2 regions of the Microbacterium hominis genome follow, and region 1 is predicted to be linked to the other one. Evidence: predicted binding sites of a transcription regulator. Region 1 holds the regulator's gene; the other holds the start of a gene.

The links. Region 1 encodes HrcA, which represses chaperone genes, less so after heat shock. Its sites were predicted from a motif close to TTNGCACTCGNNNNNNNCGAGTGCNAA; they were not measured.
Region 2: a site for HrcA is predicted at 1,893-1,919, ahead of groES (co-chaperone GroES). Genes of this name have one in related genera too.

The regions. Positions count from the first base shown of each region.
Region 1 covers NZ_CP054038.1:1,882,701-1,893,601, forward strand. Annotated here, with positions in the region: gene HQM25_RS08405 (ComEC/Rec2 family competence protein) at 1-1,320, shown strand, start outside; gene holA (DNA polymerase III subunit delta) at 1,330-2,367, shown strand; gene rpsT (30S ribosomal protein S20) at 2,458-2,718, opposite strand; gene HQM25_RS08420 (alpha/beta fold hydrolase) at 2,833-3,552, opposite strand; gene HQM25_RS08425 (pyridoxal phosphate-dependent aminotransferase) at 3,596-4,780, shown strand; gene lepA (translation elongation factor 4) at 4,793-6,643, shown strand; gene HQM25_RS08435 (DUF1990 family protein) at 6,691-7,341, shown strand; gene hemW (radical SAM family heme chaperone HemW) at 7,349-8,566, shown strand; gene hrcA (heat-inducible transcriptional repressor HrcA) at 8,669-9,709, shown strand; gene dnaJ (molecular chaperone DnaJ) at 9,758-10,873, shown strand; gene HQM25_RS08455 (16S rRNA (uracil(1498)-N(3))-methyltransferase) at 10,875-10,901, shown strand, end outside.
Region 2 covers NZ_CP054038.1:2,904,500-2,915,400, forward strand. Annotated here, with positions in the region: gene HQM25_RS13170 (metal-sensitive transcriptional regulator) at 1-106, shown strand, start outside; gene rarD (EamA family transporter RarD) at 158-1,090, opposite strand; gene groES (co-chaperone GroES) at 1,515-1,811, opposite strand; gene HQM25_RS13185 (THUMP-like domain-containing protein) at 1,946-3,172, shown strand; gene HQM25_RS13190 (hypothetical protein) at 3,464-4,384, opposite strand; gene tsaD (tRNA (adenosine(37)-N6)-threonylcarbamoyltransferase complex transferase subunit TsaD) at 4,768-5,877, opposite strand; gene rimI (ribosomal protein S18-alanine N-acetyltransferase) at 5,868-6,383, opposite strand; gene tsaB (tRNA (adenosine(37)-N6)-threonylcarbamoyltransferase complex dimerization subunit type 1 TsaB) at 6,380-7,042, opposite strand; gene tsaE (tRNA (adenosine(37)-N6)-threonylcarbamoyltransferase complex ATPase subunit type 1 TsaE) at 7,121-7,630, opposite strand; gene alr (alanine racemase) at 7,630-8,751, opposite strand; gene HQM25_RS13220 (holo-ACP synthase) at 8,748-9,149, opposite strand; gene glmS (glutamine--fructose-6-phosphate transaminase (isomerizing)) at 9,303-10,901, opposite strand, start outside.

The DNA.
Region 1 (10,901 bases):
GTCGCGGCGACCGCCTCGCTGCTGCTGTTCGCGAGGCCGCTCGCCGAAGGCCTCGGAAGACTCCTGCCTCGGGCGCTGGCCCTGGCGATCTCGGTGCCCTTGGCGGCTCAGCTCGCGTGCGGACCCCTGCTGGTGCTGATCGCCCCCACCGTGCCTGTCTACGGGGTGGCGGCGAATATGATCGCCGCCCCGGCCGCGCCGGTGGTCACGGTCGTGGGGCTGCTCGCGTGTCTGAGTGGTCCGTTCGCGTGGCTGCAGGACGGCCTGACGGCCCTCGCCTGGGTGCCTGCGGCGTGGATCGCGGCCACGGCGACGGTGACCGCGGATCTTCCCGGCGGCACGCTGCCGTGGCTGGAGGGCTGGGGTGGGGCTGTGTTCCTGGGCGCGGTGGGCGCCGGCATCGGCGTGCTCGTGGGTCTGCGTGCGACGACCCGCGGTCGACGCGCCGCACGTGGTGTGCTCGGCGCGGTTCTCGCCGGCGTGCTCGGGGTGGCTCTCGGCGCGGGTGCGCTGCACGGGTGGGCGGGGCGGCTGGCGCTGCCTCGGGACTGGGTCGTCCTGGCGTGCGACGTCGGTCAGGGCGACGCGGTCCTGGTGCGCTCGGAGGACGCGATCATGCTCGTCGATACCGGTCCCGATCCCGCCGCCCTCGACGCCTGCCTCGCGAGGGCAGGGATCGCCCGGATCGATCTGCTCGTCCTCACCCACTTCGATCTCGATCACATCGGGGGAGTGGATGCCGCGCACGGCCGTGTGCGGGAGGTGATCCACGGCCCGCCCGATGAGGCGGGGGCGCAGACGCTGGCGCGGCTGCGCGAGGCCGGTGCGCACACGACCGAGGTGTCCGCGGGGGCGCAGGGCGGGCTGGCCGGCGCGCGGTGGCGGGTGCTCTGGCCCCGCGCGGGCGACCGCGCGTTCCCGCCGGGCAACGACGCGAGTCTGGTGCTGGATGTGCGCGGCGGCGAACTTCCGCCGATCCTTCTGCTGGGCGATCTGTCGGCATCACCGCAGCGTGCCCTTGCAGCGACGGCAGCGGGAATCGCTCCGCCGTACGCGCTGGTCAAGGTCGCCCATCATGGCAGCGCCGACCAGGCGGCTGCGCTGTACGAGGAGGCCGCGCCCGCCGCGGCTCTGGTGACGGTGGGAGCGGACAACCGGTACGGCCATCCCCGGGCCGAGGCGCTTGCGATCCTGCAGCAGGCGGGCGCATCGATCGCGCGCACCGATCGCGACGGCGCAGTCGCCTACTCCCGGGACGGCGGGGTTCTCCGCGTCTGGCGCGAGCACGCCGCCGCCGACGGCGTCGGCGGCGCTGGGTAGGGTGGATGCATGCCTTCCGCGCCACGTCGATCCTCGCCGGCCGCGCCGAAGAGCACGATCCCGCAGCTGTCCTGGCGTCGCCCCGAGCCCGCGCCGATCGTGCTCGTCTCGGGCCCGGAGGAGGTCTGCGCGGAGCGCGCGATCGGCGGGGTGCGCGATCGGCTGCGGGCCGAGGACGCCAGTCTGGAGGTCACCGATCTGCGCGCCGACGACTATGCCCCGGGCACTCTTCTGGCGGTGACATCGCCGTCGCTGTTCGGCGAACCCCGCCTGGTGCGGGTGTCGGGCGTGGAGAAGTGCTCGGATGCCTTCCTCGCCGAGGCGCTCGGCTACCTCGCCGCCCCTCAGGACGGCGCCACCGTGGTGCTGCGGCATACGGGTGCATCGGTGCGGGGAAAGAAGCTGCTCGATGCGATCCGGGCAGGACAGGGCAGCGGAGTGGAGATCGCCTGCCCCGCCGTCAAGCGCGATTCGGATCGCTTCGACTTCGCGGCCGGAGAGTTCCAGTCGGCCGGCAAGCGCATCGCGCCGGCCGCGCTGCGTGCGCTCGTCTCCGCCTTCGCCGACGACCTGACCGAACTCGCCGCGGCGTGTCAGCAGCTGATCGCGGATGTGCCGGCCGACATCACCGGAGAAGTGGTGGATCGGTACTACGGAGGTCGGGTCGAGACATCCGCGTTCACGGTCGCCGACATCGCGATCGCGGGCCGGTACGGCGAGGCGCTGGTCTCGTTGCGCCACGCGCTGGCTTCCGGGGCAGACCCCGTCCCGCTCGTCGCGGCCATCGCCTCCAAGCTGCGGACCATGGCACGGGTCGCGGGCACGCGTGAGCCCTCGCGAGCGCTGGCGTCGCGCCTGGGCCTGAAGGATTGGCAGGTCGATCGGGCACGTCGTGATCTGTCCGGATGGTCCGAGACCTCGCTCGGCCTGGCCATCCAGGCCGCCGCGCAGGCAGACGCCGAGGTCAAGGGCGGCTCGCGCGACGCGGTGTTCTCCCTCGAGAAGCTCATCACGGTGATCGCGACCCGGCAGCCGTACGGCTCCTGACGCGCAGCGGACGACGCCGCAGATGGGCCTCGGTGAGACGAAGAAGGTCCGCCCCGAGGGGACGGACCTTCTTCGATGTGCGGGCTCAGCTCAGAGAGCGGCGACCTGCTTCGCGATGGCCGACTTGCGGTTCGCGGCCTGGTTCTTGTGGATGACGCCCTTGCTGACGGCCTTGTCGAGCTTCTTCGACGCCTTGGTCAGTGCCTTCTCGGCAGCGGCCTTGTCACCGGCGGCGATGGCCTCGCGGGTGCGGCGCACCTCGGTCTTCAGCTCGCTCTTGACGGCCTTGTTGCGCTCGCGCGCCTTCTCGTTGGTCTTGTTGCGCTTGATCTGCGACTTGATGTTCGCCACGTGTCGACGTTCTTTCGTTCGGTGTGAATCGGATTGAGTTGCCGGTCGGCGAGAGAGGGGCGCGTTCCGGCGGTCGTGAGGGCGAACCCACACGCAAGCCAAACAAGGATTCTATCAGGTCCGCTCGCATGTCGTGATCGCGACGTCGAGCAGCGCGTTGAAGACCGCCGGCCGCATGGCCGACACGAGGTGGCTGGTACGCGGCACCACGATGAGCTCCGCGTGCGGTGCGACGCGCTGGAACAGCCGCTCGTTGACGCGCAGCTGATCGTACTGGCCGTTGATGAACCACAGCGGCACCTCGATCCGACCGAGCGCCGCGAGCAGGTCCAGGACCGACAGGCTCCGCAGCGCCTCGTCCTGGATGTCGAACGCGTATCCGCCGGCTCCGAAGTCTGATCGGGTCTCCGCGGGGAGGGTGCGGTCGAGCACGAAGTCCGTCAGCCACATGCCGCGGTCGGGCAGGGCGTCGAAGCCTCGGGCGAGGGCGCGGTAGGCCGCCAGTCCGAGACCGCGGGGGACCGCGGTGCACGATGCCGCGATGAAGCCGGCGATCGGGGGCGGATCCTCGCGTCCCACGAAGGCGATCGAGAGCAGGCCGCCCATCGAATGCCCTGCCAGCACGACGGGGCCGCGGGTGGCGGCATCCTGCACCGCACGGTCGATGGTGGCGAACGCCTCGTCGAGGGTGAACGGCTCTCCCCGGCGCGTACCGTGCCCGGGGAGGTCCACGGCCACCGCGGGGGTGCCGCGCGCCGAAAGGTGCGCGAGCTGGGCGCGCCACATGGTCGCGGACGTGCGGATCCCGTGCACGAGGACGACCTGGACGACCACGATGTCAGGGTAACGGGCGCCGGGCGGACCGTACGATGACGCCATGCCCGCTCTTGCGCCCCACGTCGCGCGGATGCCGGGTTCGGGAGTGCGGCGCATTCTCGAACTCGCCCTCCAGCGCCCCGGAACGATCATCCTCGCCGTGGGCGAGCCGGGTGAGATCGCAGAGCCCGCGGTGCGCGGTGCCGCCGCCGCCGCGTGGCGCGCCGGAGAGGTGCGCTACACGCCCAACGGCGGCATCCGGCCCCTGCGCGAGGCCATCGTCGCGAAGCTCGCCGCCGAGAACGCGCTCCACGTCGATCTCGAGCAGGTGTGGGTGACGGTCGGCGCGACGCAGGCGCTGCACATGGCCATGGCCCTCACGCTCGCGCGCGGCGACGAGGTGCTCGTCCCCGACCCGGGCTACACGACGTTCACCATGAACGCGCATCTGCTGCAGGCGGTGCCGGTTCCGTACGCGCTGCATGCCGAGCACGGATTCCGCCCCGACATCGCGGAGCTCGACGGGCTCGTCACCGAGCGCACGCGTGCGCTGATCGTGAATTCGCCGTCGAACCCGCTGGGTGCGACCTTCGACGCCGCGACCATGCGCGCGCTGCTGGAGCTGTGCGCGCGGCACGATCTGTGGCTCATCAGCGATGAGGTGTACGAGCGGTTCGCGTACGGCACCCCGCACGTGAGCCCCGCTGCGCTCGACGGCGACGGCCGCGTGCTGTCGGTGTTCTCGCTTTCGAAGTCGCACGGCCTCACGGGAGCGCGCGTGGGATGGCTGGTCACCCCGCCCGGGTGGCGACCGACGATGCTGCGGGTGCAGGAGTCGCTCGTCTCGTGTGTCGACGCGCCCGCTCAGCGGGCGGCGGTGGCCGCGCTCACGGAGGGGCAGTCGGCCGTGGAGCGCGCCGCGGAGCACTACCGGCGCAATCTCGAGGCGGCCTCGGCGGCGCTGACGGCGAGGGGGCTGCGCCACCACGTGCCCAGCGGCGCGTTCTACCTGTGGATCGACGTGTCGCACGTATCGGGGGACGACGTCGCGGCGTGGTGTGAGCGCTTCCTCGACGAGAGCGGCGTGGCGGTGGCGCCGGGATCGGCCTTCGGCGCGAGCGGTGAGGGCTGGATCCGCGTGTGCGCGGCGAGCGATCGGGCGGACCTGCTGGAGGGGATCGGACGACTCCCGGCGCCCGCGCCGACCGCGGCCGGGCGCACCGAGCACACAGGCGCGCACCCGTAGAATCGACGGGACATGTCACCGCGCGCCCTCCAGCCCCTGCAGCCGTCCGCGACCCCGCCCGAGCTGATCCGCAACTTCTGCATCATCGCCCACATCGACCACGGAAAGTCGACGCTGGCCGATCGCATGCTGCAGATCACCGGCGTCGTCGCCGACCGCGACATGCGTGCGCAGTATCTCGACCGCATGGACATCGAGCGCGAGCGCGGCATCACCATCAAATCGCAGGCCGTCCGCATGCCGTGGTCCACGGCCGAGGGCACGTACGCGCTCAACATGATCGACACCCCTGGGCACGTCGACTTCACGTACGAGGTGAGCCGGTCGCTCGCTGCCTGCGAGGGCGCGATCCTCCTGGTCGACGCCGCGCAGGGCATCGAGGCGCAGACCCTGGCGAACCTGTACCTGGCCCTCGAGAACGACCTGCAGATCATCCCGGTCCTCAACAAGATCGACCTCCCCGCCGCGGATCCCGAGAAGTACGCCGCCGAACTCGCCAATCTCATCGGCGGGTCACCGGACGACGTTCTCCGTGTGAGCGGGAAGACCGGCATGGGCGTCGAGGAGCTCCTCGACCGCATCGTGGAGCGCATCCCCGCGCCGACCGGCAACGCCGACGCGCCCGCCCGCGCGATGATCTTCGACTCGGTGTACGACTCGTACCGCGGTGTCGTCACCTACGTCCGCATGATCGACGGCAAGCTCGAGCCGCGCGAGCGCATCCAGATGATGTCGACGCGCGCGACGCACGACCTGCTCGAGATCGGCGTGTCGAGCCCTGAGCCGATCCCCACCAAGGGTCTGGGCGTGGGCGAGGTGGGATACCTCATCACGGGTGTGAAGGACGTGCGGCAGTCCAAGGTCGGCGACACCATCACCACCCACCGCAAGCCCGCGTCGGAGGCGCTCCCGGGCTACACCGATCCCAAGCCCATGGTCTTCTCGGGGATCTACCCGATCGACGGCAGCGACTACGCCGATCTGCGCGAGGCGCTGGACAAGCTGAAGCTGTCGGACGCGTCGCTGCAGTACGAGCCGGAGACCTCGGTCGCCCTCGGATTCGGCTTCCGGTGCGGGTTCCTGGGACTGCTGCACCTGGAGATCATCACCGAGCGCCTGGCGCGCGAGTTCGACCTCGACCTCATCACGACCGCGCCGTCGGTGACCTACGAGGTGAACACCGACACCGGGGAGACGGTCACCGTGACCAATCCGAGCGAGTACCCCGACGGGCGCGTCGCCGAGGTCTCGGAACCCGTCGTGAAGGTCGGCATCCTCCTGCCCAAGGACTACGTCGGCACCGTCATGGAGCTGTGTCAGTCCCGTCGCGGCTCGCTGCTGGGAATGGACTACCTGAGCGAGGACCGCGTCGAGCTGCGCTACAACATGCCGCTCGGCGAAATCGTGTTCGACTTCTTCGACCAGCTCAAGTCCAAGACGCAGGGCTACGCGAGCCTGGACTACGAGCCGGCCGGCTCCCAGACGGCTGATCTCGTGAAGGTCGACATCCTCCTGCAGGGCGAGAAGGTGGATGCCTTCAGCTCGATCGTGCACCGGGACAAGGCCTACTCGTACGGCACCATGATGACCGAGCGTCTGCGCAAGCTCATCCCTCGCCAGCAGTTCGAGGTGCCCATCCAGGCCGCGATCGGCGCTCGCATCATCGCGCGCGAGAACATCCGGGCGATCCGCAAGGACGTGCTGGCGAAGTGCTACGGCGGTGACATCACGCGCAAGCGCAAGCTCCTCGAGAAGCAGAAAGAGGGCAAGAAGCGCATGAAGATGGTCGGCCGCGTCGAGGTCCCCCAGGAGGCGTTCATCGCGGCTCTCTCGGGCGATGTCGAGGGCAAGGACAAGAAGTAGGCGGGCGCTCTGATCGAGCACCCAGGCGACGTCGTTAGGCTGGAGAGATGCGCCGCGGGACCTTCAAGGATGAGACGGTCGACTATGCCGCGGTCGGGGCGACACAGGCACCCGACCTCATGCAGTATCCGCCGGAGCGCAGCCTCCCGGCCCAGGACTCCTGGCGGATCGGCAGCGGCGAGTCCCGCTTCCACAGCGCCGGGGAGGCGCTGCTGTCGTGGGGTGCCCAGCGTGGCGCCGGTCTGCAGCTGACCGATGTCCGGCCTGCGTCCGGTCCGATGTACTCCGGCGTCAGCTTCGACGAGGAGGGCAAGCCGGTCGCCCCGAGTCGCAACGACGCCGACCTCCGCTACGACGCCGACGGCACGCCGTTCGTCGGCGCGGGTACCACTGTCGAGGTCGAGGGCCGGGTCAAGGGCATGAAGGCGGATGCCCAGCTGCGCGTCATCTTCGCCGTCGAGGAGCCTCGCCGCATCGGGTTCGCGCTCGGCACCGTCGGCGGATCGGTCGTCTCCGGCGAGGAGTCCTTCATGATCGAGTGGTACGAGAACGACGAGGTCTGGTTCACCGTGCGCGCGTTCGACGCCCCCGCCGCCTTCCTCTACCGGCTCCTTCCCGCCCTGGTCCGCCGGCGCCGTCGGGAGCTGTTCACGCGGTACCTGCGCGCGATCTCTCCGCTGTACGCGACGCCCGCGTGAGCCTCTGATGGGTGCGTCCCTGCCCCTGGGCGAACCGGCGCCGTCCGACGGCGCCCTGCCGGGCGACGCGTCGATCGATCCCGCCACCCCGTTCAGCGCCTATCTGCACGTGCCCTTCTGCCGGGTGCGCTGCGGCTACTGCGACTTCAACACCTACACGTCGGGTGAGCTGCGCGGCGCGCGGCAGGACGAGTACGCCGCCACGCTGCTGCGCGAGGTCGAGCTGGCCGCCGGGGTGCTCGGGGACGCCGGCGGGCTGCGCGCGGCATCCACCGTGTTCTTCGGCGGAGGTACGCCGACGCTCCTGCCGGCGGGAGATCTCGCGCGCATGCTCGGCGGAGTCCGGGAGGCGTTTGGCGTCGCGGCGGGGGCCGAGGTCACCGTCGAGGCCAACCCCGACACGGTCACCGACGCGGTCGCCGACGAACTCGCCGCGGCGGGGGTGACCCGCCTGTCGATCGGGATGCAGTCCGCGGTTCCGCATGTGCTGGCGGCGCTGGACCGCACGCACGATCCGGCGGCCGTCGCGGTTGCGGTAGCCGCGGCACGCCGCGCGGGTCTGGACGTGAGCCTGGACCTCATCTACGGCGCCCCGGGCGAGTCGCTGGTCGACTGGGAGCGTTCGCTGGAGGTCGCCCTGGGGCTGGAACCCGACCATGTGTCCGCCTACGCGCTCATCATCGAGGACGGCACCAAGCTCGCCCGGCAGATCCGACGGGGGGAGGTGCCGGCACCCGACGACGACCTGCAGGCGGACATGTACGAAGCGGCGGATGCCGCCCTCGCGGCGCACGGCTACGAATGGTACGAGGTCTCGAACTGGGCGCGCTCCGCCGGGCAGCGCTCGCGCCACAACCTCGCGTACTGGCAGGGCGCCGATTGGTGGGGATTCGGTCCCGGCGCCCACAGCCACGTGGCGGGCACCCGATTCTGGAACGTCAAGCATCCTGCGGCCTATGCGCAGCGGCTCCGGGCGGGAGAATCGCCGGCGGCGGGCCGGGAGCGGCCGGATGCCGCCAGTCGGCGCCTGGAGGCCGTGCTGCTGCGTTCGCGCATCCGGGAGGGCCTCGCGATCTCGGACCTGGGCGACGACCGCCGTGCCGCCGTCGCCGGGCTCATCGCCGACGGGCTCGTGGACGGGCCGTCAGCGGTGGCGGGGAGGATCGTGCTGACGCTGCGAGGCCGACTGCTGGCGGATGCCGTCGTGCGGGCCCTGACGGACTGATGAGGGGCCGACACGCACCGCCTCCGGGCGCAGCGTCCCACGGCCGGCGGTAATATTGGCACTCGACCGACATGAGTGCCAGTATGCGAACGAGGAGGGACGATGGTCAGCGAACGAGGACTGCAGGTGCTGCGGGCGATCGTCCAGGACTACGTCGACACCCGTGAGCCGGTGGGCAGCAAGGCGATCGTCGAACGCCACGCCTTCGGCGTGTCGGCCGCCACGATCCGCAACGACATGGCGCTGCTCGAAGACGAGGAGCTCATCGCCGCTCCGCACACCTCGTCGGGCCGGGTTCCCACCGACAAGGGCTACCGGGTCTTCGTCGACCACCTCGCACAGCTGCGGCCGCTGACACCTGCGCAGCGGCAGGCCATCGCGGCGTTCCTGGAGGGGCCGGGGGACCTCGACGACGCGCTGGCGCGCACCGTCCGCGTCCTCTCCCAGCTGACCGGCCAGGTGGCGCTGGTCCAGTACCCTTCCTTCGCCCGCGCGAACGTCACCCACGTCGAGCTCGTGCCGCTGGGCGGCGGGCGGATGATCGTCATCGTCGTCACCGACACCGGCCGCGTCTCGCAGCGGGTCGTGTGGGTGCGCGCGGAGCTCGATGAGTCCGACACCGCGCGGATGCGCGCCGAGATCGGCACCGTTCTGGTCGGCCGATCGGTGCGCGAGGGCCTGCACCGCATCGCCGAGCACCAGGCGGCCTCGCCCGCCTCGCCGGGCGAGCTGCGCCTGGCCACCGAGGCCGTGCTGCGGGTGGTGGCCGAGGAGCTCGAGGACTTCCGGCAGGACCGGCTGGTCATGGCGGGCAGCGCCAACCTCGCCCGACGCGAGGCCGACTTCCGCGGCAGCATCTATCCGCTCCTCGAGGCGATCGAGGAGCAGGTGACCCTCCTGCGCCTCATGGGCGAGATGGTCGCCGACGAGCAGGGGCTCGCCGCCAGCATCGGACGCGAGAACGAGCAGTTCGGCCTGTCCGAGGCATCCATCGTCACCAGCGACTACGACGCGCCCGGGGCGCATGCGCGGGTCGGGGTCCTGGGGCCCACCCGCATGGACTATTCGAGCAACCTCGCAGCGGTGCGCGCCGTCGCCCGCTACCTCACGCGGCTGCTCGACGAAGACGACCAGGGTCGCTGAGGCGACTCGAGGACATGATCCGCGCGGGGCGCGGACAGGAAGGCGAAAGTGGCTGACCACTACGAGGTGCTGGGAGTCTCGCGCGACGCATCGCTCGACGAGATCAAGAAGGCCTATCGGCGACTGGCGCGCCAGCTCCACCCGGACGTCAATCCCGGCGAGGAGGCTGCGGAGCGCTTCAAGCTCGTCACCCACGCCTACGACGTTCTGAGCGACACCGAGCAGCGCGCCCGCTATGACATGGGCGGCGGCGACTCGCCGTTCGGCGGCGCGGGCGGATTCGGCGGATTCGGCGACATCTTCGAGACCTTCTTCGGGGCCGCCGGCGGCGGCGGTCGCGGCGCGCGGCCTCGTTCGCGGCGCGAGCGCGGGCAGGATGCGCTGGTGCGCGTGACGCTCGACCTCGGCGACGTCGTGTTCGGAGCCCATCGCGACATCGAGGTCGACACCGCCGTGCTGTGCGAGACGTGCGACGGCTCGTGCTGCCAGCCCGGAACCTCTCCGGTCACGTGCGACATCTGCCACGGAACCGGTCACGTGCAGCGCCAGGTGCGCAGCCTCCTCGGCAACGTGGTGACCTCCCAGCCGTGCAACGTGTGCCAGGGGTACGGCACGACGATCCCTTACCCGTGCGCGACCTGCCAGGGCCAGGGACGGGTCCGGGCGCGCCGCACGGTCTCCCTCGACATCCCCGCCGGCGTCGAGACGGGTCTGCGCCTGCAACTGCCCGGCTCGGGCGAGGTCGGTCCCGCCGGCGGACCGAACGGCGACCTCTACGTCGAGGTGTCGGTCACCCCGCACGACGTGTTCAGCCGCGACGGCGACGATCTCCTCGCGACGATCGACGTGTCCATGCCCGATGCGATCCTCGGCACCACCACGACGATCGAATCCCTCGACGGGCCGGTGGAGCTGGAGCTTCGCCCCGGCGTGCAGGCCGGCGACGTGCTCACGATCAAGGGCCGCGGCATCACGCCGCTGCGCGGATCCCAGCGCGGCGACCTGAGGGTCGGGGTGCACGTGGTGACGCCCACCCGCCTGGATGCCAAGGAGCGCGCGCTGATCGAGGAGTTCGCGCGACGCACCAAGGCTCCCGCCCCTCGGCTGGCCGAGTTCCACCAGGGTCTGTTCGCCAAGCTCCGCGACCGGTTCCGCAGCAGCTGAGATGGCCCTCCACTTCGTCGACGCGGGC
Region 2 (10,901 bases), 1.0 Mb from region 1:
CGACCACCTGCGCCACTGCGTGGTCGACGCGGCGCGCGCGGGCGGCCCCGAGGCCGAGGACAAGATCCGCGAGGCGTCGCAGGCGATCGCCCGCCTCGTGCGGTAGCGCGCGGCTGGCGCGTCAGTGCGTGGCGCGGCTCGGCGCGGTCGCCCCGCCTCAGCCCGCGGCGCGGACGCGGGCGCGGCGGGCGTGCACCAGCGAGTCGACCGTCAGCACCGTGAGCGACAGCCACACCAGGCTGAAGCCGATCCAGCGTTCGACGGGCATCGGCTCCTGAAGGATCCACGCGCCGATGATGAACTGCATGATCGGCGCCACGAACTGCAGCAGGCCGATGAGCGTGAGCGGCGCACGCCGGGCCCCCGCGGCGAAGAAGAGCAGCGGCGTGGCCGTCATGACGCCGGCCAGCGACAGCAGCACGGCGTGGCCGACGCCGGCGCTGCCCATCGTGAGCCCCGTGGTGACCGCGACGACGACCAGCTGCACGATCGCGATCGGCGTCAGCCAGAGCGACTCCAGCGTGAGGCCGCTGATCGCGTCGACCGACGGGCCGATGCGCTTCTTGACGAGTCCGTAGAGCCCGAACGAGAGGGCGAGCGACACGGCGATCCACGGGAACGAGCCGTAGCCGACGACGATCACCCCGACGGCGATCGCGGCGATGCCGAGGGCCGCCCACTGCGTCGCACGCAGCCGCTCGCGCAGGATCAGCACGCCCAGCAGCACCGTGAACAGCGGATTGATGAAGTAGCCGAGGCTCGTCTCGATCACGTGCCCGGAGAGGGTCGCGATGAGGAACACCTGCCAGTTGACGTAGATGAGCAGGCCGGCCAGCACCGTCCACAGCACCAGGCGCCGATCGCGCAGGATCGCGGCGAGCGCGGGCCACGTGCGGGTGACCGTGAGCAGGATCGCGCAGAACACCAGCGACAGCAGGATGCGCCAGGCCACCACCTCCCACGGACCCGTGGGCGCGAGCAGCACGAAGTACAGCGGCAGGAAGCCCCAGATGAGGTAGGCCGTGAACGCGTACACGCCGCCGAGCGTGTGCTCGCGCGCGGTGTCGGGGGCACGGCCCGGCTCGGGCAGGGCGATCCCCGCGGTGTTGGCGGCGACTTCGCCGAGGTCGGCCTCCCCCGACTGTGCTGCCAACGGGCCGGTGGGGTTCTCGCGCGTCACCGATACAGCCTACGGCGTGGATGCCGCACCCGGCCGGGCCGGTGGGTGAAGCCCCCGCGCCCCGCGCCCCCGCGCCCTGCGCCCCGCGCCCCGCGCCCCGCGCCCGGCGCCCCGCGCCCCCGGCGACGTGAGTCCACATCTCGCTCGTCGAGTCCACACATTCCCGCTCGAACGAGTGTGGACTCGGTGATCCAGATGTGGATTCACCGGCCCAAACAACATCCGGCCCAAACCCCACGTCGAGGAGCGACGCTTCGCAGCCGCCCGGGAACGGCGAAAGGGCCGGATGCCGAAGCATCCGACCCTCCCGCGTGCGCCGAAACGGCGCGAAGATTCAGCGGACGACGACCGCGAGCACGTCGCGAGCCGACAGGACGAGGAACTCGTCACCGCCGAACTTGACCTCGGTGCCACCGTACTTGCTGTAGATGACGCGGTCGCCGACGGCGACGTCGAGCGGGACACGGTTGCCGTTGTCGTCGATGCGGCCGGGGCCCACCGAGACGACCTCGCCCTCCTGGGGCTTCTCCTTGGCGGTGTCGGGGATGACCAGACCGCTGGACGTGGTCTGCTCGGCCTCGACCTGCTTGATGACGATGCGGTCCTCGAGCGGCTTGATGGAAACCGACACGGTCTACCTCTTCTTTCCTTGAGACTGAAGACTCGTTAGCACCCGCACAGTGAGAGTGCTAACGAGCAGTCTAGGCAAGTGCTGGCACTCATGCAACGCGAGTGCCAGCATGTGTCGGGCCGTAGGCTGGCCGAATGGAGATGGCCGAGCTGACCGCGCTGCTCACCCCCGAGGGCCTGCGTCTGCTCGACGACCTCGACCGCGTCGCGTCGTCGGGTGACGTCGCTGCCGCCGTCAGCCGGCTGCGCAAGGCCGGCCACTCCCCCGACCTCGTCTCGGCCGTCGTCGGCCAGGCGCGGCTGCGCGAGCGCGCGGAGGCGAAGTTCGGCACGTTCGCCCAGCGCATGCTGTTCACCCGCGCGGGGCTCGAGCAGTCCACGCGATTGTCGATCGCGGCGCGCCACGCGGCCCGGTTCCGCGACGCCGGCATCGGGCGGGTCGCCGACCTCGGCTGCGGCATCGGCGGCGACGCACTGGGCCTGGCAGGCCTCGGCCTGTCGGTCGACGCCGTCGACGCCGACGAGGTCACCGCCGCGGTGGCGGCCTACAACCTGGCGCCGTTCGGCGATGCGGTCACCGTTCGGCACCTGACAGCGCAGGAATATGTGGATGCCGCGGGCGCGGCATCCACATCTCCCGCCTTCCCACTCGAGGGCGTCTGGCTCGATCCGGCGCGGCGCACCGCGGGGCACGGCGACACCTCGCGCCTGCGCGCCGAGGACTGGTCGCCGCCGCTGGACTGGGCGCTCGCCCTCGCCGCGCGCGTGCCGGCGGGGATCAAGCTCGGGCCGGGGCTGGATCGCGACCTCATCCCCGACGGCGTCGAGGCGCAGTGGGTGAGCGCCGACGGGTCGACGATCGAACTCGTGCTGTGGTCGGGGGTGCTCGCGCGCGAGGGCGTGCGGCGGTCGGCGCTGGTGGTGCGCGGGGAGTCCGCGCACGAGCTGACCGCGCCCGCCGATGCCGACGACGCGCCCGTGCGCGAACTCGGCGCGTTCCTGCACGAGCCCGACGGGGCGGTGATCCGCGCGCGCCTGATCGGCGACGTGGCCCGCTCGCTCGAGGCGGGAATGCTCGACGAGCACATCGCCTACCTCACCTCCGACGCGGCGCTCACCTCGCCGTTCGTGCAGTCGTTCCGCGTGCGCGAGGCGATGCCGCTGAAGCTTCCGACGATCAATGCGGCCCTGCGCGCGGCCGGGATCGGCACGATCGAGATCAAGAAGCGCGGAGTGGACATCGACCCGGCGGCCTTCCGGCGCAAGCTCGTGCTGCGTGGCGACGCGGCTGCCACCCTCATCCTCACGCGGATCGGCTCGACCCGCCTCGCCGTGCTCGCCGACCGCGTCTTCGCCGGCTGACACGCGCGGGCGGGCGCGCGGGCGGGCGGGCGGGCGGGCGCGCGGGCGGGCGGGCGCGCGGGCGCGCGGGCGCGCGGGCGGGCGCGCGGGCGCGCGGGCGGGCGGGCGGGCGCGCGGGCGGGCGCGGCATCCACCCCCCTTCCGGAAACCGGACAGCCGCCGTGTTTCCGGATCTGATCGGCCTCGGACTCCGGAAAGCCTGCGGGGGTCCGGTTTCCGGATCGGCAGTGGTGCGTCGGACGGTCAGGCGGCGGTCAGGCGGGCGTGGCCCGGTGGCGGTGCCGCGGGGGCTCAGCCGAGGCCGAGCGTGGTGGGAACGTCGATGAGGTTCGCCATGTACGCGGCGAAGACCAGCCAGCCGGCGCTGTACAGCACCGACACCGCGCCGATCACGATCGCCCACACCGCGACCGTGCGACTCTCGAGCGGGCGCCGCACCGCCACGATGCCCGTGATCATCCCGGCCAGGCCGATCGGGAACCCCCAGCCCACGAACATCGACACCACGAGCCCGATCGCCGAGAACACCAGCGCCCACACGGCGACTCCCCGCTGCGGACCCCCGTGAGGGATGCCGGCCCCCGCCGGCTCCCACTCGACATCGGCGTCGGGGTCGGCCGGCCCCGAGGTGACCGTGACCGGAACCGGCGCCGTCGGAAGGCGGGAGAAGCCGCCGCGATGCTCGCCCGGAAGGCGGGATGCCTCCCCCACCACCCCGATGTCGGACGACGCCTGCACGACCTGCGGTGGCGGCAGGCTGCCGCTCGACGCCGGGATCGGCATGCCCGGCGCGGCGAACGCCGCCGCCGGGATCGGCCCGGTCGTCGCGGGCGGGGCGGGCGGGGCGGGTGGGGCGGGTGCGGGTGGCGGGCCCGCGGGTGCCGCGGCAGCCGGCGGCGGCACGGGCGGGGCCGGCGCAGCAGCGGCGGGTGCGGCGGGTGCGGCGGGTGCGGCGGGTGCGGCATCCTCCCTGGCTGCCAGGGTCGCGACAGGCTCGGTCGGCGTGGGCTCCACCACGTCGGTGCCCGTCGACCAGGACCCGGTCTCCACGAGTGCGGCCGTGTCGTCGTCGGGCGCCGCGGCACGCGCCGCGCGCGCCGGGGCACGGAAGATCGGGGGCGCGGGCTCGGGCTCGTCGGCGGCGGGCCGCGCCGCCCCGTCGGCGGCAGACCGCCTGGGCTCGTCGGCGGCAGACCGCGCCCCCTCAGCCACCTCGCGCGCGCCGGAAGCGCCGGCACCACCCTGCGCCGCTCCTGAACCGCCGCCTACCCCAGGCGCGCTTCCCGCCTCACCGCCGACCCCGGGCCGCGCCTCGGACTCACCGCCTACCCCAGGCCGCGCCTCGGACTCACCGCCTACCCCAGGCCGCGCCTCGGACTCACCGCCTACCCCAGGCCGCGCCTCGGACTCACCGCCTACCCCAGGCCGCGCCTCGGACTCACCGCCGGCCCCCGCACGCACTCGGGACTCACCACCGACCTCGGGCGCCCCCGCCTCACCGGCAGCCTCAGGCACCAGCCCCGACTCACCCCCGGCCCCGGCCCCCGCCTCCGCCGGCGTCTCGCCCGGGCGGGGGTCGCCCTCGCGGATGTCGGTCACGCGACGCGCTCCGCGGCGGGCGCCACCTGGATCTCGGTCACCGGCAGCGTGGAGTCCGCGCCGAACTCCAGCGTCGAGGGCTCGCGGCCCGACATGATCAGCTCGGCGGCGAGCGCCGCGATCATCGCACCGTTGTCGGTGCACAGCGACAGCGGCGGGATCCGCACGGTCACGCCCGCGTCTGCGGCCCGCGCGAGCGTCACCTCGCGCAGGCGTCGATTCGCGATGACGCCGCCGCCCAGCAGCAGGCGGGGCACGTCATGGTCGGCGCACGCGGCGAGCGCCTTGGTGACGAGCACGTCGACGACCGCCTCGCGGAAGCTCGCGGCGACATTGTCGATCGGCACGGTCTCGCCGGCGGCCTCGCGCTGCTCGATCCAGCGCGCGACGGCGGTCTTCAGCCCCGAGAACGAGAAGTCGTAGCGGTGCTTCGCCATGTCGCTGGCCCGCGAGAGTCCGCGCGGGAACGCGATCGCCTTCGGGTCGCCGGTGGCGGCGGCCTTGTCGATCTGCGGCCCGCCCGGATACGGCAGGCCGAGGATGCGCGCGATCTTGTCGAACGCCTCGCCGGCCGCGTCGTCCATCGTCTCGCCGAGGAGCTCGACGTCGGTGGTGAGGTCGCGCACGAGCAGGAGCGATGTGTGTCCGCCCGAGACGAGCAGGGCGACCGTGGGGTACTCCAGCGGCGGGGCATCCGCGTCGAGGATGTCGGCGGCGATGTGCCCGACGAGGTGGTTCACCGCGTACAGCGGCTTGCCGAGCGACACGGCGAGCGCCTTCGCGGCGCCGACACCCACCATGAGCGCCCCGGCGAGCCCCGGTCCGCTCGTGACCGCGACCGCGTCGAGGTCGGCGAGCGCCAGCGGCCCTTCCCGCCCGAGCGCCGCACCGGCCTCGGCGAGCGCGGCCTCGATCGAGGGCTGGAGGGCCTCCAGGTGGGCGCGCGCGGCGACCTCGGGCACGACGCCGCCGTAGCGGGAGTGCTCGTCCATCGAGGAGGCGATCGTGTTCGACAGCAGGGTGCGCCCGCGCACGATGCCGATGCCGGTCTCGTCGCAGCTGGTCTCGATGCCGAGCACCAGGGGTTCGTCGCGGTTCACGTGCACGCTCCGGCGTCGTCGGGGGCGGGGGCGGTCAGCGCCGTGTCGGAGCGGTGCGCCGCCCACCCGCGCAGGTCGAGCTTCATGACGACGGCGTCGACGTCGTCGGGCTGGTAGTAGCGGGGCCGGCGGCCGATCTCGAGAAACCCCTCCGACACGTACAGCGCCTGGGCGACGGGGTTGTCGGCGCGCACCTCGAGGAACACCTCGTGGATGCCGCGCCCCTCCGCCTCGTGCAGCAGGGCCCGCAGCAGGGCGCGTCCGCGGCCCCGACCGCGGGCGGCGTCGGCGATCGTGATGGTCTGCACGTCGGCATCCCGAGCCCCGGCGACCGCGCGCAGGCCCGCATAGCCGACGAGGGCGCCGGCCTCCTCGTCGACGACGTACCAGCCGTGCGGCGAGGCGATCTCGGCGCTCATCATCGCGTCGGACCACGCGTCGGTCGGGAACGAGGTGCGCTCGAGCCTCATGATCGCGGCGAGGTCGTCGGCGGTCGCGGCGCGCAGGCTCATGCGCCCACCTTCTTCGGCGCCCCCGGCAGTGTGACGTCCGGCGAGCGCAGGTAGAGCGCATCGGCGGGGCCGATCTCGCGGCCGGCGGCGACCGCGCGGGCCGCGACGAGGGCGAGCATCGCCGCCGAGACGTGATCGGCGTCGCGACGGAGGATGCCGCCCGCGGCGAGCACCCCGTCGAGGTCGTCGCGCAGGACAAGCGCGGGCTCGGCGATGCGCACCGGAAGTCCGTCGTCGTCGAGGCCCCGGTACACCGTGTACGCGAACTCTCGGCGGCGGGCATCGGTGGCGATGGCGAACGGCTCGTCGTCGTGCGAGTCCTCGTAGCCGCCGGTGAGCGCATCGTGCAGCAGCAGTTCGATCGCCGCGGCGTCGTGGCTCGTCACCGGCACGAGCGGGATGCCGCGCCCCAGCGCGAACGCGCGCGCGGCGGCGATGCCGACCCGGAGCCCCGTGAACGGTCCCGGCCCCATCCCGGCGGCGACATGCGTCAGGGCGTCGGGGGTGATGGATGCCTCGGCCAGCGCCGTCTCGATGAGGGTGCCGATCACCTCGGCGTGCCCCCGGGGGTCGGCGCTGGCGACCTGCGAGCGCACGACGCCGTCGGGCTCCACCACCGCGACGGCGGTGCCGAGGGACGTGTCGATGCCGAGGATCACGAGTTCCAGGGTAGTAGCAGGGGCGTGGCAGGTGCTCGCCGTCGAAGCCCGCCCGTCCGGGACGGCGCCCGCCGGGAGCTACGGCCGCCGGGAGATGGTCACCAGGCGCGGGGCGTCGGCGTCGAGCTCGGCCTCGTGGGCGGTCGTGCCGCAGGCGTCGTCGACGCCGCGGCCGTGCCATTCGCGCTCGAGCTCGATCTCCCACCAGCTGTCCCGCAGACCGTCGATCATGTCGCGGCCCCACTCCACGATCACCGCCGACGCCTCCACGTCGATGTCGAGGTCGTCGAGCTCCGCGGGTGAGCCGAGTCGGTACGCGTCGACGTGCACGAGGGGCGTGCCGCCCACGAGCGACGGGTGGGTGCGGGCCAGTACGAAGGTCGGGCTCTGGATGGGTCCGCGCACACCGAGGCCCGCCCCGATCCCGCGGGTGAGGGTGGTCTTCCCGGCCCCGAGGGGACCGGTCAGCACGACGAGGTCGCCGGGGCGCAGCATCCGCCCGATCTGCTCGCCGAGCGCCTCCATGCCCTCGGGCGTGGTGATCTCGCGCTGCCCGAGGAGGTCGTCGAGGGTCCCACCGGCCGTCATCACGGCACCTCCCGTCGCGGCACGCGCGCGCCGATGCGCGTCACGATCTCGTAGTTGATGGTGCCCGCGGCATCCCCCCAGTCCGACGCGGACGGCACCCCCAGCGTCGGGTCGCCGAACAGCACGACCTCGTCGCCGACCTGCACGGGGGCGTCGCCGACGTCGACGACGAACTGGTCCATCGCGACGCGGCCGGCCACGCGAAAGCCCGCGCCGGCGATCGAAACGGGGCCGACGTTCGACGCGTGCCGCGGCACGCCGTCGGCGTAGCCGAGCGGCACGAGGGCGAGAGTGGTCTCGCGCGGGGTGCGGAAGGAGTAGCCGTACGACACGCCCTGACCGGCCGGCACCCGCCGCACCGCGGCGACGGCCGCGCGCAGCGTCATCGCGGGGCGCAGCCCCAGGTCGGCCGAGGTGCGGTCGTCGAAGGGCGAGAGGCCGTAGATGCCGATGCCGATCCGCACGCACCCGCGCCGCGACTCGGGCAGGGCGATGGCCGCGTGAGTCGCGGCGATGTGCGTGAGGGGCGGACGAAGGCCCAGGGATGCCGCGATCTCGACGCTCTTGTCGAACACGGCGATCGCGGCCCGGTCGTCGTCGGCGGTCGTGTTGGAGAGGTGGCTGAAGAGGGCGACGACCCGCAGCCGCCCGATGCGCTCGAGCCGCGCGGCCTCGGCGAACACGAGGCGCTGGTCCTCGGGCGCGACCCCGTTGCGCCCGAGCCCGGTCTCGAGCTTCAGGTGCACGTGTGCGGGACGATCGCCGCTGCTCGCGGCGGCGGCGCGCTGCAGCTGCTCGAAGCTGGAGATGCCGAGCTCGATGCGCTGGGCGACGGCCTCGTCGAACGACGACCCGGGCGCGTGCAGCCACGCCACGATCGGCGCGCGGATGCCGGCCCGCCGCAGCGCCAGCGCCTCGCCGATGTCGGCGACGCCGAGCCTGCTCGCACCGCCGGCGAGGGCGGCGCGCGCGGCGCGTTCGGCGCCGTGGCCGTAGCCGTCGGCCTTGACGACGGCGATGACCTCCGACTCGGTGAGGCGGCGCAGGTGCCGCACGTTGTCGGCGATCGCGTCGACGTCGATGGTCGCCTCGCGCATGACCCCCGCCGGAAGCCTGCTCATGCGGGCCCTCCCCCTTCGTGCGACCCGGCGGCCGCGGCCGGCGCCGGTGCGGATTCGGCGACGACGTACGCGGTCGCGAATCCGCCGTCGTGCGACATCGACAGGTGCAGGGTCGTGATCCCCCGCGCCGCGACGACGTCGGCCGTCGACCCGGTGAGGGTGAACCACGGACGCCCCGAGGGCTCGGGCGTGATCTCGATCTCGGTCCAATGCACGCCGTCGGAGCCGCCGAGGGCCTTGATGAGCGCCTCCTTCGCGGCGTACCGCGCCGCGAGCGAGCGCGGCTTGAGGGCGCGCTCCGCCTCGGAGAACAGGCGCTCGGCGAGCCGCGGGGTGCGTTCGAGCGTGCGCTCGAACCGCGCGATGTCGACGAGGTCGACGCCGATCCCGACGATCACTGCTCCTCCTTGGATGCCGCGCGCGCGGCATCCGTCACCTTATCGCCTCCCCCATTCCGCGAGAGTGCATCTCCCGGACGAAGCGGCAGCGAACCGACCGCACCCTCGGCGTGCAGATGCACTCCCGGCGACGGACGGAACCGCGGCGGGGGGCTACTCGACCGTGACGGACTTCGCGAGGTTGCGGGGCTGGTCGACGTCCAGGCCCTTGGCGGTCGCGAGGCCCATCGCGAAGATGTGCAGCGGCACCACGGCCAGGAGCGGCTCGAAGAGGGGCCCGGCCAGGGGGATGTGCAGCACCTCGTCGGCGAAGGGCAGCACCGCGGCATCCCCTTCCTCGGCGACGACGATCACGCGGGCGCCACGGGCGCGGATCTCCTGGATGTTCGACACGACCTTCTTGTGCAGCTCGGCCGACTCGCGCGGCGAGGGGACGATCACGAACACCGGCTGGCCCGGCTCGATCAGGGCGATCGGGCCGTGCTTGAGCTCGCCGGCGGCGAAGCCCTCGGCGTGGATGTAGGAGATCTCCTTGAGCTTGAGCGCGCCCTCGAGCGCGATCGGGTAGCCCACGTGGCGGCCGAGGAACAGCACCGAGCGGGTGTCGGCCATCCAGTGCGCGAACTGCTCGATGCGCGACTGCTCGCGCTCGAGGATCTGCGCGATCTTTCCGGGCACGCTCTCCAGTTCGACGACGCTGTGGGCGACCTCGGCCTCGGTGAGCGCGCCGCGCACCTGGCCGATGTGCAGGGCCAGGAGGTACAGGGCGGTGATCTGCGCGACGAACGCCTTCGTCGAGGCGACGGCGACCTCGGGGCCGGCGTGCGTGTAGACGATCGCGTCGGACTCGCGCGGGATCGTCGCACCCTGCGTGTTGCAGATCGAGACGGTCTTCGCGCCGCGCTCGCGCGCGTACTTGACGGCCATGAGGGTGTCCATGGTCTCGCCGGACTGGCTGATCGACACCACGAGCGTGCCGGGGCCGATCACCGGGTCGCGGTAGCGGAACTCGTGGGCGAGCTCCACATCGACCGGCACGCGCGCCCACTGCTCGAGGGCGTACTTGCCGACCATGCCCGCGTAGGCGGCGGTGCCGCAGGCGATGACGATGATGCGGTCGATGCCCGCGAACAGCTCGTCGAGACCGTCGAGCTCGGGGATGGCGACCGCGCCGTCCTTGATGCGGCCGCGGATCGTGTTCGCGACGGCCTCGGGCTCCTCGGAGACCTCCTTGGCCATGAACGACGACCAGCCGCCCTTGTCGGCGGCCGCGGCATCCCACAGCACCTCGAAGGGCTCGACCTCGACGGAGACGCCGTCGAAGTCGGTGACCTCGACGCCGGCGGGAGTGATGGCGACGATCTGGTCCTGGCCGATCGCGAGGGCCTTGCGGGTGTGCTCGACGAAGGCGGCGACGTCGGAGGCGAGGAAGTTCTCCCCCTCGCCCAGGCCGATCACCAGCGGCGAGTTGCGGCGGGCGCCGACGACGAGACCCGGCTGATCGCGGTGCATCGCGAGCAGCGTGAACGCGCCCTCCAGGCGCGAGACGACCGCGCGGAACGCGGCGGTCAGGTCGCCGCCGTGCGCGTTGTACTCACGACCCAGGAGCACGGCCGCGACCTCGGTGTCGGTCTCCGACTGGAAGGTGAAGCCGCCGGCGAGCAGCTCGTCCTTGATGTCGGCGAAGTTCTCGATGATGCCGTTGTGGATGACGGCGAGCTTGTCGTCGTCGGCCAGGTGCGGGTGCGCGTT